DNA from 3 places in the Citrobacter sp. Cm046 genome. Region 3 is predicted to be linked to each of the others. Evidence: riboswitches for the same ligand, from Rfam matches in the RefSeq annotation. Region 3 holds a riboswitch; each other region holds the start of a gene.
What was found. A riboswitch is a leader RNA that binds a small molecule or an ion and turns the genes downstream of it on or off. The one in region 3 is predicted to bind thiamine pyrophosphate.
Positions count from the first base shown of each region.

Region 1: another riboswitch for thiamine pyrophosphate. It lies ahead of thiB (thiamine ABC transporter substrate binding subunit); the one in region 3 lies ahead of thiM (hydroxyethylthiazole kinase).
Region 2: another riboswitch for thiamine pyrophosphate. It lies ahead of thiC (phosphomethylpyrimidine synthase ThiC); the one in region 3 lies ahead of thiM (hydroxyethylthiazole kinase).

Region 1 is NZ_JAOWGP010000046.1:443,821-449,247, reverse strand. Features, by position in the region: gene leuD (3-isopropylmalate dehydratase small subunit) at 1-212, shown strand, start outside; gene OGX98_RS23365 (sugar efflux transporter) at 263-1,441, opposite strand; gene sgrT (glucose uptake inhibitor SgrT) at 1,569-1,691, opposite strand; gene sgrR (HTH-type transcriptional regulator SgrR) at 1,791-3,446, shown strand; TPP riboswitch at 3,482-3,582, shown strand; gene thiB (thiamine ABC transporter substrate binding subunit) at 3,614-4,597, shown strand; gene thiP (thiamine/thiamine pyrophosphate ABC transporter permease ThiP) at 4,573-5,427, shown strand, end outside.
Region 2 is NZ_JAOWGP010000033.1:9,103-14,529, reverse strand. Features, by position in the region: gene thiF (thiazole biosynthesis adenylyltransferase ThiF) at 1-149, opposite strand, end outside; gene thiE (thiamine phosphate synthase) at 142-777, opposite strand; gene thiC (phosphomethylpyrimidine synthase ThiC) at 777-2,675, opposite strand; TPP riboswitch at 2,763-2,872, opposite strand; gene OGX98_RS04790 (Rsd/AlgQ family anti-sigma factor) at 2,926-3,414, opposite strand; gene nudC (NAD(+) diphosphatase) at 3,510-4,283, shown strand; gene hemE (uroporphyrinogen decarboxylase) at 4,333-5,397, shown strand; gene nfi (deoxyribonuclease V) at 5,407-5,427, shown strand, end outside.
Region 3 is NZ_JAOWGP010000043.1:33,483-38,909, forward strand. Features, by position in the region: gene OGX98_RS15975 (PfkB family carbohydrate kinase) at 1-855, shown strand, start outside; gene OGX98_RS15980 (GntR family transcriptional regulator) at 829-1,575, opposite strand; gene thiD (bifunctional hydroxymethylpyrimidine kinase/phosphomethylpyrimidine kinase) at 1,690-2,490, opposite strand; gene thiM (hydroxyethylthiazole kinase) at 2,487-3,275, opposite strand; TPP riboswitch at 3,307-3,403, opposite strand; gene OGX98_RS15995 (glycogen synthase) at 3,523-3,729, opposite strand; gene OGX98_RS16000 (hypothetical protein) at 4,006-5,088, shown strand; gene OGX98_RS16005 (M20 metallopeptidase family protein) at 5,198-5,427, opposite strand, start outside.

The DNA.
Region 1 (5,427 bases), on a different contig from region 3:
TGTTCAAACTGGTGCAGGCGCATCCGGGGATCCGCTTTGAAGTGGACCTTGAAGCGCAGGTAGTGAAAGCGGGCGATAAGTCATACAGCTTCAAAATTGATGATTTCCGCCGCCACTGCATGCTCAATGGCCTGGACAGCATCGGCCTGACGTTGCAGCATGAAGACGCCATCTCCGCTTACGAAAATAAGCAACCGGCGTTTATGCGCTGATACTCAACATGCCGGATAGCGACACAAAAGTGTCTTATCCGGCACGCTGATTACACATCTTTTACCCGTCCGGTCATCACCAGCGTAATCAGAGAAATCCCCGCAATCACCCAGTAGACGGCAAAATGCCCGTAGCTTTGCGCCACCGCCCCCTGAATAACCCCCGCCAGAATCACGCCCGTTGAAATACTGTTGGTAAACAACGTCGTCGCCGAACCAGCACGCCCAGGCATCAGATCCTGAAACCACAGCATACCGATCCCCGCAACGATACCGATAAATACCGCATTAAACAGCTGCAGGATAAGTAACGCCGTGTGGCTATGAAAGAAAATAAGGCCGAGATAAAACAACACGCCAGCCGCTACGGCAGTCATCATCATCCGCCGTTTGCCGAAGCGCTTCACGTAATAGCCCGCCAGAATCATCGCCGGAATTTCCAGTCCCGCCGCAGTCCCCATCAGGATCCCGGCAAGCTTGTCAGGCAGACCAAGCTCAAGGCTGATCCACAGCGGCATATCGATGATGTACATGGTGTTACAGGTCCACATCAGCGTAGAGGCGATAAACAACATGCGCACATTTTTATCCTGCCAGCCGCCAGCCTGTTCAAGCGTGACATCAACAGGCTGTGCTACCCGAGCCACGGATGGCAGTATCAGCGCGATCAGCACCACGCTAATCGCGAAAATTCCTGCGGCAATAGAGAACATCGCCGTAAAACCGTAATTCAGCGCCAGCATAAAGGCCAGCGGCGGTCCAATCACCCACGCCAGCGAAAGCTGGGCACGCATAACCGAACTAAACATCACCACTTCGCGTGCCGAGTTATCAGCATACTCTCGTGCCAGCGCAAACAGCTGTGGCATAGCCGTATTCGCCAGTGAGGCCAGCAGTACTCCGCAGGTTATCAGCGTTAAATAATGGCGATTAAAGGCAAACAACAGCGCGTTACCAATGGCCATCAGGCAGCAGAACATAATCAGTTTACGCCGATCGCCCTGGCTATCTGATCGTTTTGCCAGACCAAGACTAACCGCAATCCCGGCAATCGCATTGACGGTGTAAAACAGACCGACCCAAAATGGCTGCGCCCCAACCTCACGACTCAGAAACAGGCTCAGCGTGGGTGCCTGTAATGCACCCGCCACGCCCATCATGAATGCAACCAGCATAAATGCGGCATAAACGCCGTTAAGGCGCCGTCCCATCGTCATAATCCAGAGCATTACCTTTCCTTTTGCGCAGCGGAAACGAAAAAAAGCCAGCAGGTAATATCTGCTGGCGGGTGAATCGAGGCGGTAGCCTGCACCAATACTCAGTCACACATGATGTCTGCAATTCGGCATTCAGAGGTCAGTTTGTCAGCTCCCACTGCATCAGTTCTTCGAGCATCTTTAAGCGCTGCGGTGCGCTCAGGCAAGCCAACCAGGACAAGCGTTCTGTCGCGGTAAAGTATTTCAACCAGAACTGACGCATAGATGACCCCTTTGTCGTCTCATCGCTTCATCGGAATCTATTATTGACTTAATATAGGGATAATAAAATTGCTGAGTTTTCCGCAGGAGTTCCCCTTTTATGTCTTCTGGTCGTTTGCAACAACAGTTCATCCGTCTGTGGCAATGCTGTGACGGCAAAACGCAAGATACTACGCTGAACGAACTGGCGGAGCTGCTTAGCTGTTCCCGACGCCACATGCGTACCCTGCTTAACACCATGCAGGAACGCGGCTGGCTAACATGGGAAGCAGAAGTCGGACGCGGCAAACGATCGCGCCTGACGTTTCTCTATACCGGGCTGGCGCTCCAGCAGCAGCGTGCAGAAGACCTGCTGGAGCAGGATCGTATTGATCAACTGGTGCAACTGGTCGGGGATAAAACAGCCGTACGGCAAATGCTGGTTTCCCATTTGGGTCGCAGCTTTCGTCAGGGCCGACACATCATGCGTGTCCTCTACTATCGCCCTATGCACAACTTGCTCCCCGGTACAGCGTTACGCCGTTCTGAAACCCACATTGCCCGGCAAATCTTCAGCGCCTTAATTCGGGTAAATGAGGAAAATGGGGAACTGGAAGCCGATATAGCACATCACTGGCAACAAATTTCCCCGCTGCACTGGCGCTTCTTCCTGCGCCCTGGGGTCCATTTTCATCATGGTCGCGAGCTGGAAATGGAAGATGTGATTTCCTCACTCACGCGTATTAACAATCTGCCGCTGTACTCGCACATCACGCAAATTGTTTCCCCCACGGCCTGGACGCTGGATATCCACCTTTCGCAAGCGGATCGCTGGCTTCCCTGGTTATTGGGACAAGTGCCCGCAATGATCCTGCCGCGTGAATGGGAAACGCTCAATAATTTCTCCAGCCACCCCATTGGTACCGGCCCCTATGCGGTAATGCGCAACACGCATAGCCAGCTAAAAATTCACGCATTTGATGATTACTTTGGCTACCGGGCGTTGATCGATGAAGTTAACGTTTGGGTCCTACCGGACATAGGTGAAGAACCTGGCGGCGGTCTGATGCTGAAAGGCCCAACCGAAGATGAAAAAGCGATCGAAAGCCGCCTGGAAGAAGGCTGCTACTACATGCTGTTTGATTCACGTTCCCATCGAGGAGCAAATCAGGACGTTCGCGAATGGGTAAGCCGCATTCTCTCACCGACGAATTTAATTTTTCAGGCTGATGAACAGTATCAACGACACTGGTTCCCCGCCTACGGATTACTCCCCCGCTGGCATCACGCGAGACCAGGACTCGGTGAAAAACCGGCAGGGCTGGAAACGCTGACGCTTACTTACTACCGCGATCATATCGAGCATCGGGTTATCGCGCAGATCATGAAAACATTACTGGCGGAACATCAGGTACAGCTGAATATTCAGGAGATCGACTACGATCAATGGCATGCAGGCGAGACCGTCAGCGATATCTGGCTCAACAGTGCCAACTTTACCTTGCCACTGGACTTCTCACTGTTCGCCCATTTATGCGAAGTCCCGCTGCTGCAAAACTGTATTTCTCTGGACTGGGAAAGCGACGCCGCCCGCTGGCGAACCGGCGAAATGAGTCTGGCCGCGTGGTGCCAGCAACTGCTTGCCAGTAAAGCTATTGTGCCGCTGATCCATCACTGGCTGATCATTCAGGGACAGCGGAGTATGCGCGGGTTACGTATGAATACCCTCGGCTGGTTTGATTTTAAATCTGCATGGTTCGCACCACCGGATCCTTAAGGCTTTTGATTTATTCACGTAATCATTACAATGTGCCGTTCTCAACGGGGTGCTGCGCCGAGTGCGCGGGCTGAGAAAATACCCGTCGAACCTGATCCGGATAACGCCGGCGAAGGGATTTGAGGCTACAGCTCAAGTCCTTTGCCACTCTTTTAATGAGGTGCAAAGTGTTAAAAAAATGTCTTCCCCTGCTGCTACTGTGCGCAGCGCCTGCCTTCGCCAAACCTGTTTTGACTGTCTATACCTACGACTCGTTCGCCGCTGACTGGGGCCCCGGTCCAACCATCAAAAAAGCCTTTGAAGCTGACTGCAACTGTGAGCTAAAACTGGTGGCGCTGGAAGATGGTGTATCACTGCTGAACCGCCTGCGTATGGAAGGAAAAAACAGTAAAGCCGACGTAGTACTTGGTCTGGACAACAACCTGCTTGAAGCCGCAATGCAAACCAAACTGTTTGCCAAAAGCGACGTGGCGAACGATACCGTCGCAGTCCCTGGCGGCTGGAAAAACGACACGTTTGTACCGTTTGATTACGGCTATTTCGCCTTCGTTTATGACAAAAACAAGCTGAAAAACCCGCCGAAAAGCCTGAAGGAACTGGTCGAGAGCGACCAAAAATGGCGTGTAATCTACCAGGATCCACGCACCAGCACGCCGGGTCTGGGATTGCTGCTGTGGATGCAAAAAGTCTATGGCGATAAAACGCCAGAAGCCTGGCAGAAACTGGCAGCAAAAACCGTCACCGTCACCAAAGGCTGGAGTGAAGCCTACGGCCTGTTTCTGAAAGGTGAAAGTGATCTGGTACTAAGCTATACAACTTCTCCTGCGTATCACATCATCGAAGAGAAGAAAGACAACTACGCCGCCGCGAATTTTAGCGAAGGTCACTATCTGCAGGTTGAAGTTGCTGCCCGCACCGCTGCCAGCAAGCAGCCGGAACTTGCAGAAAAATTCATTAAATTTATGGTCTCTCCGGCATTCCAGAACGCCATTCCGACGGGCAACTGGATGTATCCGGTTACCCAGGTCGCCCTGCCGCCAGGATTTGAGCAACTGGAAAAACCATCTACCGCACTGGAATTTACTCCGCAGCAGGTAGCAACCCAACGTCAGGCATGGATTAGCGAATGGCAACGCGCCGTCAGCCGTTAATACCTGGCTGGCTGATACCAGGGCTTTCAGCCGCCACGCTGATGGTGGCTGTCGCTCTGGCAGCATTTCTGGCGCTGTGGTTTAACGCGCCACAAGGGGACTGGTTCTCGCTGTTGCAGGACAGCTACCTGTGGCATGTGGTGCACTTTTCCTTCTGGCAGGCGTTTTTATCCGCAGCGCTGTCCGTCATCCCGGCGATTTTCCTCGCCAGAGCACTCTATCGCCGCCGTTTTCCCGGACGTCTGGCGTTGCTGCGCCTGTGCGCGATGACGCTGATCCTGCCTGTGCTGGTCGCCGTCTTTGGTATCCTCAGCGTATATGGTCGCCAGGGCTGGCTGGCCTCAATCTGGCAAACATTCGGACTGGAATGGACGTTTTCCCCGTACGGCCTGCAGGGCATTCTGCTGGCCCACGTCTTTTTCAATCTCCCAATGGCCAGCCGCTTACTGCTGCAATCACTGGAGAATATTCCCGGTGAACAGCGTCAGCTCGCAGCGCAGTTAGGTATGCGCGGCTGGCATTTCTTCCGCTTTGTTGAATGGCCATGGCTGCGTCGTCAGATCCTCCCCGTCGCTGCACTCATCTTTATGCTGTGTTTCGCCAGCTTCGCTACCGTCTTGTCGCTCGGTGGTGGGCCACAAGCAACCACCATTGAGCTGGCCATCTATCAGGCGCTGAGCTTTGATTACGATCCTGCCCGAGCCGCCATGCTGGCGCTGATCCAGATGATTTGTTGTTTAGCCCTTGTGCTGCTTAGCCAACGTCTGAGCCGGGCGATCGCCCCCGGTACCACGCTGGTCCAGGGGTGGCGCGATCCCGACGATCGCCTG
Region 2 (5,427 bases), on a different contig from region 3:
GCACCCGCCAGATACAGCGCTGCGGGTGAACCTAATCCGCCTAAACCGATAATCAGCACGTGGCTTGCGTTGAGCTTTTGCTGGCCCTCAATGGCAATATCGCCCAGTAATATTTGGCGGCTGTAGCGCATAAAATCACGATCATTCATTGCCGACTCCCGCGATTCCGAGCAGTTGGGTCGTGGCAGTACGCCAGTTTGCGGCCTGAGTGATTGCACTAACCACGGCAATACTACCGACACCGGTAGCCAGCACTGCTGGCGCTCGTTCAAGGCTTATTCCGCCGATAGCGACGGTGGGGTAATCAGCCAGCCGCTTAATATGGTTCGTCAGTTGTGCCAGCCCCTGTGGGGCAGATGGCATCTGTTTGGTTTGCGTCGGAAAGACATGTCCTAGTGCGATGTAAGACGGGCGAGCGGCGAGCGCCACGTCGATCTCCATATCATCGTGGGTCGACACACCAAGGCGCAAACCTGCAGCCTGAATAGCCTTCAGGTCGGTGGTTTCGAGGTCTTCCTGTCCCAGATGCACGCCGTAAGCCTGGTGTTTGACTGCCAGTCGCCAGTAGTCGTTGATAAACAGCCGGGCGTTGTAGCGCCGCCCCAGCGCAATGGCGGCAACCACGTCGGCTTCAACTTCTCCATCTCGCTTGTCTTTAATGCGCAGTTGGATCGTGCGCACGCCTGCTTCCAGCAGACGCTCAATCCACAACACGCTGTCGACGACCGGGTAAAGGCCGAGACGAAAAGGCACCGTAGGAAAATCAGGCTGATACATCACGCTTCCTCCTTTTTCAGGTAGATTTCGCCACCTTTGGCGCGGAAGTTTTCTGACATATCGGCCATGCCGACTTCAATGGTTTGCGCGGCGGCGTAGTCGCGAACTTCCTGGCTGATTTTCATTGAGCAGAATTTCGGTCCGCACATCGAGCAGAAGTGGGCGACTTTGCCTGACTCCTGCGGCAGGGTTTCATCGTGATAGGCGCGGGCGGTGAATGGGTCGAGCGCCAGATTAAACTGGTCTTCCCAGCGGAATTCAAAGCGTGCTTTCGACATGGCGTTATCACGGATTTGCGCACCAGGATGGCCTTTGGCTAAATCAGCGGCGTGCGCGGCAATCTTGTAGGTGATCAGCCCCTGTTTTACATCCTCTTTGTTCGGCAGGCCGAGATGCTCCTTCGGCGTGACGTAACAGAGCATCGCACAGCCGAACCAGCCAATCATCGCGGCGCCAATGCCGGAGGTGAAGTGGTCATAACCTGGCGCGATATCGGTGGTCAACGGTCCTAAGGTGTAGAACGGCGCTTCATGGCAGTGTTCAAGCTCTTCGGTCATATTGCGTTGGATCATCTGCATCGGTACATGGCCCGGGCCTTCAATCATCACCTGTACGTCATATTCCCAGGCAATTTTGGTCAGTTCTCCCAGCGTATGTAGCTCGGAGAATTGCGCCTCGTCGTTGGCATCCTGAATCGAGCCAGGACGCAGGCCGTCGCCTAATGAGAGCGAAACATCATAGGCGGCGCAGATTTCGCAAATTTCGCGGAAGTGCTCAAACAGGAAGTTCTCTTTGTGATGGGATAGGCACCACTTCGCCATAATTGAACCGCCGCGCGAAACAATCCCGGTCAGACGTTTGGCGGTCATTGGTACGTAGCGCAGCAGCACGCCTGCGTGGATGGTGAAGTAGTCGACGCCCTGTTCTGCCTGCTCCAGCAGTGTGTCGCGGAACGCTTCCCAGGTCAGATCTTCGGCGATCCCGTTGACCTTCTCCAGCGCCTGGTAGATCGGTACGGTACCGATTGGTACCGGGCTGTTACGCAGGATCCATTCGCGAGTTTCGTGAATATAGCGACCTGTAGAAAGGTCCATCACCGTATCCGCCCCCCAGCGTGTAGACCACACCAGTTTTTCGACCTCTTCTTCGATGGAAGAGGTGACCGCTGAGTTGCCGATATTGGCGTTGACCTTCACCAGAAAATTGCGGCCGATAATCATCGGTTCCGATTCCGGGTGGTTGATGTTGGCAGGTATGATGGCGCGTCCGGCGGCGACTTCATCACGCACAAATTCCGGCGTGATATTTTCTGGCAGGCGTGCGCCAAAGCTCATCCCCGGGTGCTGGTGGCGTAACACTTCACTACGAATACGCTCGCGGCCCATGTTTTCGCGGATAGCGATAAACTCCATCTCAGGGGTGACGATCCCTTGACGGGCGTAGTGCAGTTGCGTGACGCGCTTACCGGCTTTGGCGCGCTTTGGGGTCAGCAGGCCTGTGAAGCGTAACTCGTCAAGGCCATCATCGGCCAGACGTTGTTTGGTGTACGCCGAGCTGCGGTCATTAAGCTCTTCGCTGTCGTTACGTGCTGCAATCCATGGCTGGCGCAGCTTTGCCAGCCCCTTCTGGACATTAATCGCCACATCCGGATCGCCGTACGGGCCGGAGGTATCGTACACCGGTACAGCTTCGTTATCTTCAAACTGCGGATTGTCTTTCGAACCGCCGGTCAGCGTCGGACTAAGCTGGATTTCACGCATCGGAATACGGATATCCGGCTGCGAACCGGTTATGTAGATGCGTTTCGAGTTAGGAAAGGCGGTTCCTTCCAGGGTATCGATAAAGTGTTGGGCCTGGGCGCGCTGTTCGCGACGTGATGGTTTAGTAGTGGCAGACATAGCTCATTCCAAAAAAAGTAAGGATATGGCTTGTCAGACGACGGATTGAGTAATGGATGCACGCCGCCTGTGAAGGCAGCAGCATAAAGCTGAATTACTCTTGTTCCCTTCGCAGGTATTAGCCTGATCAGGTTCCGCGGATCCCGAATTAACGGTCTCAGCCTACGCTTTCACGTAAGGCACTCCGACAAGAAGCAACCTCTGATGATTAGAGGTAATGAATGTAAACTACTCGTTAATGCTGCAGATCTCAAGCAGGACGTTTGATCATGGCATTGTCATGCATCGCGTCAAACACCAGCATAATCAGCTTATCTTCCAGCACAAACCGGGCTTCCAGTGCCTCGCCAAGATCGGACAAAGCCTTTTGAAATTCAAGGAAGTTGTCATGATCAATCGCGGTTTCCAGGCTGGAATCATAATAGTCCATGATCAGCTGCGTATTGGCTTCCAGTGATGGCCAAATTTTTGTTGCTTTTAAAAGCTGCCCGTTCCCTTCCAATTTATGGAGAATACGTTCATAAATACTGAAGTGTCCGGTGGATAGGTAATCGACCAGGCTTTGACAAAAATCATCCAGCGCTTTTTCATTGAGCCGCATGTACGATTCTTTGCCAGGCTTAATGCCAACCAGATTGTAGTAAGCCACGAGCAGGTGCTTACGTACATGTAGCCAGCGATCAACCAGTTTATTACTTCCTCCGACGTGCTCCGTCAGGCTTTCCAGCTGGTTTAGCATGATTGACTCCGCAAGTGATGTTTAAGAACTGCTCGCCCATAAATGTAAAAATAATGTAAACAACATGCCTGTGAAGCAAAGGTTGCGCAAGAGATATGGATCGTATAATTGAAAAATTAGACAGCGGCTGGTGGATTGTCAGCCATGAGCAAAAAATTTGGCTACCTCGCGGAGAGCTGCCATATGGTGAAGCGGCAAATTTTGATCTGGTAGGACAGCGCGCACTGCCGATCGGCGAATGGGAAGGGGATACGGTCTGGCTGGTGCAGCAGCAGCGACGGCATGATATGGGCTCGGTGCGTCAGGTTATCGATCAGGATGTAGGATTGTTTCAACTGGCCGGACGCGGTGTGCAACTGGCGGAGTTCTATCGCTCGCACAAATTCTGCGGTTACTGCGGCCATGCCATGTACCCGAGTAAAACCGAATGGGCGATGTTGTGCAGCCACTGCCGTGAACGCTACTACCCGCAAATTGCGCCCTGCATTATCGTTGCTATCCGCCGTGATGACAGCCTTCTTCTTGCCCAACATGTTCGCCATCGCAATGGCGTGCATACCGTGCTGGCAGGTTTTGTCGAAGTGGGGGAAACATTAGAACAGGCGGTAGCACGTGAAGTGATGGAAGAGAGCGGTATCAAGGTGAAGAACCTGCGCTACGTCACCTCCCAACCGTGGCCGTTTCCGCAGTCGTTGATGACCGCATTTATGGCAGAGTACGACAGTGGCGAGATTGTAATCGACCCGAAAGAGCTGTTGGAAGCGAACTGGTATCGCTACGATGATTTACCGCTTCTTCCCCCGCCGGGAACCGTTGCGCGTCGACTGATCGAAGATACCGTCGCGATGTGTCGGGCCGAGTACGAGTAAACTTCGAGTAGTGATACACTGGCGGTCTGACGCTATAAGGAATATAAAAATGACCGAACTGAAGAACGATCGTTACCTGCGTGCGCTGCTGCGCCAGCCCGTTGATGTCACTCCAGTATGGATGATGCGCCAGGCGGGCCGCTATTTGCCGGAGTACAAAGCCACCCGAGCACAGGCGGGCGATTTTATGTCGCTGTGCAAAAATGCCGAGCTGGCATGTGAAGTGACGCTACAGCCGTTGCGCAGATATAAACTCGATGCGGCGATCCTCTTTTCGGACATTCTGACTATTCCGGATGCAATGGGGCTTGGTCTCCATTTTGAAGCCGGTGAAGGTCCACGTTTTACCTCGCCAATTACCTGTAAAGCCGATGTTGATAAATTGCCGATTCCGGATCCTGAAGGTGAATTGGGATACGTTATGAATGCGGTACGTACTATTCGCCGTGAACTGAAGGGCGAAGTGCCGCTGATCGGCTTCTCCGGTAGCCCGTGGACGCTGGCAACCTATATGGTAGAGGGCGGCAGCAGCAAAGCCTTCACCGTGATTAAAAAGATGATGTACGCCGACCCTAAGGCTCTGCATCTGCTGCTTGATAAGTTGGCGAAAAGCGTCACCTTGTACCTGAACGCACAGATCAAAGCGGGTGCGCAGTCGGTGATGATCTTCGACACCTGGGGCGGTGTGTTGACCGGGCGTGATTATCAGCAGTTCTCTCTCTACTACATGCACAAAATTGTTGATGGCTTGCTGCGTGAAAACGAAGGTCGCCGCGTGCCGGTAACGCTGTTCACTAAAGGCGGTGGACAGTGGCTGGAAGCGATGGCGGAAACCGGTTGTGATGCATTAGGTCTCGACTGGACGACGGATATTGCTGATGCGCGTCGTCGTGTTGGTCATAACGTGGCGCTGCAGGGCAATATGGACCCGTCCATGCTGTATGCGCCGCCAGCTCGTATCGAAGAAGAGGTGGCGACCATTCTCGCTGGGTTTGGTCAGGGCGAAGGGCACGTCTTTAACCTTGGTCACGGTATTCACCAGGACGTGCCGCCAGAGCATGCGGGTGTCTTCGTGGAGGCGGTGCATCGCTTGTCCGAACAGTACCACCGCTAAGGAATCATCATGGATCTCGCGTCGCTGCGC
Region 3 (5,427 bases):
TGGCGCGGTTGTGACATTGAGCTGAAACAACAGGGCGTTAACGTTGGCGGCTGTGCGCTGAATATTGCTGTAGCGCTCAAGCGTTTAGGTATCAACACCAGTAATGCTCTACCGCTAGGCCAGGGCGTGTGGGCCGATATTATCCGCAACCGGATGGCAAAAGAGGGATTACACAGTCTGATCGATAATGCTGAAGGCGATAATGGCTGGTGTCTGGCACTGGTGGAGCCGGATGGTGAACGCACCTTTATGTCCTTCAGCGGCGTAGAAAATCAGTGGAATGCTGACTGGCTGGCACAATTGAACATTCCGCGCCAGAGCCTGGTTTACCTGTCAGGCTACCAGCTGGCCTCACCGTGCGGCGAGCTGCTTGTGCAATGGCTGGAGGGTCTGGAAGAGGTGACGCCGTTTATCGATTTTGGTCCACGGATCAGCGATATTTCTGATGCCCTGATGGCACGAATTATGGCTTGTCATCCGCTGGTGTCACTGAATCGCCAGGAGGCAGAAATCGCCGCCGGGCGGTTCAGGTTAAGCCCCGATGTTGAAGGTTTCGGCGCCGAATGGGTGAAAAAATTTACCACACCGGTTGTGGTCCGCCACGATAAAGAGGGTGCATGGTATTTCAGCGAGCAAACGTCCGGTTGCGTTGCCGCATTCCCCACGACGGTCGTGGATACTATTGGCGCGGGTGACAGCCACGCAGGAGGAATGCTGGCTGGACTGGCCTCGGGCTGGTCGCTGGCCGATGCCGTACTCCTTGGCAACGCAGTGGGATCGTGGGTGGTCGGTCATCGCGGCGGCGATTGTGCCCCCTCACGTGACGCGTTACTCCTCGCACACAAAGACGTATAGATCGCTTCGACAATAGCTAATACTGTACTCAATGGGCCGTTGCTGCTGGTCGAGCGCTACCTGCTTGATCACCAGTACCGGCACTCTGCTGTCCATCTGAATATGCGACTGAAATTCCGCATCTGGCATCCGCGCGCTGACGCGTGAGCGCGTACGCTGCGGGAAAATATGCTGGCTGCGGAAATAGTCATAAAGAGAAACACCGATGGAATCCACATCATGAATAAGATGCGCGGGAACCCACGATTCTTCAATTGAAACGGCATCTTCATCCACGTAGCGAATACGTTTGAGCAGGAAAACTTCACTTCCGACGGCAATTGCCAGTTGCTGCGCCACCTCTTCCGGGCATGCCACCACACGTTTGTTAACCCACAGCGTATCCGGCTTTTTACCGCGTAAAACCACCTGCTGCGAAAAACCGCGTGCTTCTTTTAGCGAATACTCGAAGATATTATTAATCTGCGTCCCGTAACCACGGGCGCGGGTTACCACACCTTCTTCTTCCAGCGCCTGCATCGCTTTGCGCACCGTAATTCGTGAAACACCAGTCAACTGGCTGAGATCGCGTTCACCAGGCAGAATATTGCCATGTTCCAGGATCCCGCTGCGCACAGCGTCCTTAACCGTTTGAGCGAATTTCATATACAGCGGCGTGTTATCTGCCGCTGAAATACGTTCATTCAGTTGCGCGATAAGCTGGGTATGCGCTTGTTCCATTTATCTTTTTCCTGGCTGCCAGTACTGCAGTCAGTATATACAAAAAATCATTCAAGATGCATCGTGGTGGCGAATGTGAAATCGACCGGGAGCAATATTGAAAGATAATCTGTGTTACCACCACGCATGGAAATGATGCACCGGACCAATCCCCTCCCCCACCTCAAGCGTATCCGCCTGAGCCAGTGCTGCAGAGAGCCACAACTTAGCCTCCTGTACCGTGTCGGCCCAACTGGAATGACGCGGACGCAGTGCCGCCAGCGCCGCCGATAGCGTACAACCAGTACCGTGGGTATTTTTGGTCATCACCCTTGGGGCGGTAAAACGCTGTTCACCATCGCGGGTAAAAAGCCAGTCCGGGCTTTGTTCGTCATCCAGATGACCACCTTTCATTAATACTGCATCACAGCCTAACGCACGAAGTGCACGCCCTTGTTCGAGCATTTCCTGTTCCGTTCGTGCGTGCGATGCCCCAAGTAACGCCGCAGCTTCAGGCAAATTCGGCGTGATAATCGACACCTGCGGCAACAAACGGGTACGTAGTGTTTCAACCGCAGAAGACGAAAGTAATGGATCGCCGCTTTTCGCCAGCATGACCGTGTCCAGCACCACGTTCTGCACCTGATGACGGCGCAGGCGTTCAGCGACCGCCTCAACAATGTCCGTTTCAGCCAGCATGCCGATTTTGGTGGTATCGATACGCACATCATTGAATACGGAGTCCAGTTGCGCGGCGACAAAATCAGGTTCGATCCGATAAACCGACTGCACCCCGCGCGTATTTTGCGCCACTAACGCCGTAATTACAGAGCAACCATATGCCCCGAGCGCTGAGAAGGTCTTCAAGTCAGCCTGAATACCTGCGCCGCCGCTAGGGTCGGTTCCGGCTATCGTTAATGCGTTAATGCGTTTCATGCTTGCTCCTGCATTTCCAGGTTATAGAGGGCATCGAGAAATGCCGGGATAAAACTTCCCGGTCCGATTGCTTGTTCAGAGGCTATTTTTCCAGCCTGCTTCATCCAGCTACAGGCGGAAGCCACGTTATCAAGCCGATCACCATGCAGTGCGCAACTGGCTGCTACCACCGCCGACAGAGCACATCCAGTACCAACCACACGCGTCATCAGCGGATCACCTCCGCTCACGCTGACGGTGCGCTGGCCATCGGTGACGTAATCCACTTCCCCGGTGACCACAACAATAGTTCCAGCCTGGCGCGCCAGCGCCTGTGCCGCCGGAAGTGCTGCGACTGCCGTATCGGTGGTATCCACCCCTCGCCCACCGCTGTTCATCCCCGCGAGGGCAAGTATTTCCGAGGCATTACCGCGAATTGCGGCAGGCCGAAGCGTCAGTAAATCCAGACAAAAATAACGACGATAGTCCAGAACACCCACGGCAACGGGATCGAGAGTCCAGGGGGTTTTAGCAAGATGCGCCCGCTCGGCTGCAGCACGCATTGCTGTGGCGCGACGTTGAGTGAGAGTACCTACATTAATCAGTAACGCACTGGCGATAGCTGCAAACTGGCTCGCTTCTTCCGGTTCAATCACCATTGCAGGCGACGCACCTAAAGCCAGTAATGTATTGGCAGTAAAACTCTGTACGACCTCATTGGTCATACAATGTGTGAGCGGGGAAAGTGTTCTAAATTGGTGAAGGGTATGAGCCGCGAGCGTGCGGCTGTGCAGGTCAGGCTGCATGGTTCAGCTCCTGCCCGCGCGAAGAAGGGACACGAGCAGTGTCAGACTTCCCTACGCTGGCATTATCCAGATCAGGTGGTACGGGTATTTCTCAGCCTTCACAAGGAAGGGCACCCCGAGTCGTTGTCACATAAAATTTTGTAACACTGGCAGCGTAGAGGAAGTCGTTTGCTGATGCAAGTCCTTGCCAGGTATCCCATCTTTATATCTGATACAAGCCAACAGCAGAAACATCAACACCTAATAATCACTTATTGTTAGCATGCCTGTTTCTGTGAAAATCGAGACGCGCCAGAAAAATTTCTTTTTGTTCATCGGTCATATTCCCGGCGACTTCCTCGGGACTCAATTGAGTCCCGTTTGATTCCATCATAACCAGGCTACGCGCGATGAAATCCAGCCCGGTAAAAGTTTTGGCACTGTCGAATTTTTCAGCGGTGAGCGTTTTTGACATTTTGGCAGTTTCCTTACATTTTATGATGCGTCTTAGTCTGATAGTACATCGTCAGGCTTAGAAAAATGCTCAGTGGCTCTCAGTTCTGTTCTACCGAACTCACTTTGATACTTAGTAAAGAAGCGAAATACCTAAATTTATCGCCCTGAACGTCAAAAATAACATTCGCAACGTCTCACATCTCCATTCATTCATTTGAGATTAAAAACAACTCGCTTTTAAGTTTCCCACTGGTTCTGTCGTTTTACTTCCAGAGATAAATTGGAAATTTAAATCATGATGACACCACTTCGTCCAGCCAGGGCCATTGCTCAGCGTTTATTTGTTGGCTCACTGCGCTCGGCCTTTTCATCAGAAAATGCAAATGGCAATAAAACCGTACAAACTGACAGTGCCATCGTCACATCAGTTGTTGAGATAGCGGAATCTTCGCTACAACCGCCTCAACCGGAAACGATAAAAAGAGAGGTATTGCTGGCAGCGACAAAATATCTTCTGGATGAGGATATTCAGCCTGAACCTGAACCTGAACCTGAACCTGAACCTGAACCTGAACCTGAACAGCATTATTCAGCATCTCCATCGCTGATAAAATCCACTCGTTTGCAATTAGCACCGCCGCCAACAGCTCCAACATTACCAAACCGCTCCCCTGCTCCTTCAGATAAAATATCGCCACAACCCGCAACGCCAGACCGCAGCCAACCCGCTGGCACTGAAAAACCTGGCATAGAGGGGGGCAAGCGGGAACAAACTGCGTCCCCCATTGTGTTAACGGGTAAAATCGGTACGTTGAGGTTACCAGATGAAACTCTTGCCGCTTCTCGCCGCTCGCCCGAACTCGTCACCACACAAGCACCGATGACTCGTATAGCCACTGACAGTTTGTCGGTGACAACAGAAAGTACTCAGAAGCTCCCCCCGAATGAGGAAAACCAGCAACCCATTCAATTTCCGGCACTATTTTCCAGAATAAAGGTTCACTCCACTCAGGAGGCATCCCCTTCAGCCAATCCTGAAAAAGCAGGAACGGCGGAATTTCCAGAGATAAAAGAACAAACGGTGCTGGTCAAAGAACGACGCGAAAGTACGCCATCTCGGCGCCCTAAAGAGGGGCTCGATATATTGGATAAGATGCAACAGGAAGAGACAAAAATGTACGAATCTCGCAATAGTGCCAAAAAAACGCGCAAAGAAGAGAACGTTCATACCAGTGAAATGCCCAAAGGCGAGTATTACCCTTATCCACCAGCAACGCAGCAGGAAAACACACTATCCCCTTCCAGTATGTTGCATCTTCCCATTATCGCCGGGTTCACTTTTTTAGTCGTGACGGTACTGTTTCTTATTCTGAATTAACATAAACCCCTGGTTATGCTTTCTCTGAGAATAAAATCGGCGTTACTTTCACTGAGAAATGAGGCCACAATTGTAGCCTCTTAAGTATATTAGTGGGTTGCTGGGAGCGTCACAAACCAGCAAGCATGGCAAACAGTGTGGCACCAGTAAGAATGCAATTCTCATTAACAATAAAGGGATTAGAATGCAGCGGGTTGCTAATTCCTTTGCTGTGATCGCCACTGCCAAGAAAGAAAAAGGCACCTGGCTTTTCTTCCAGGAAAAACGAGAAATCCTCAGATCCCACCATTGGCGGATGCCCGGTCAGGACATTTTCACTCCCAAGGAACTGACGGGCAA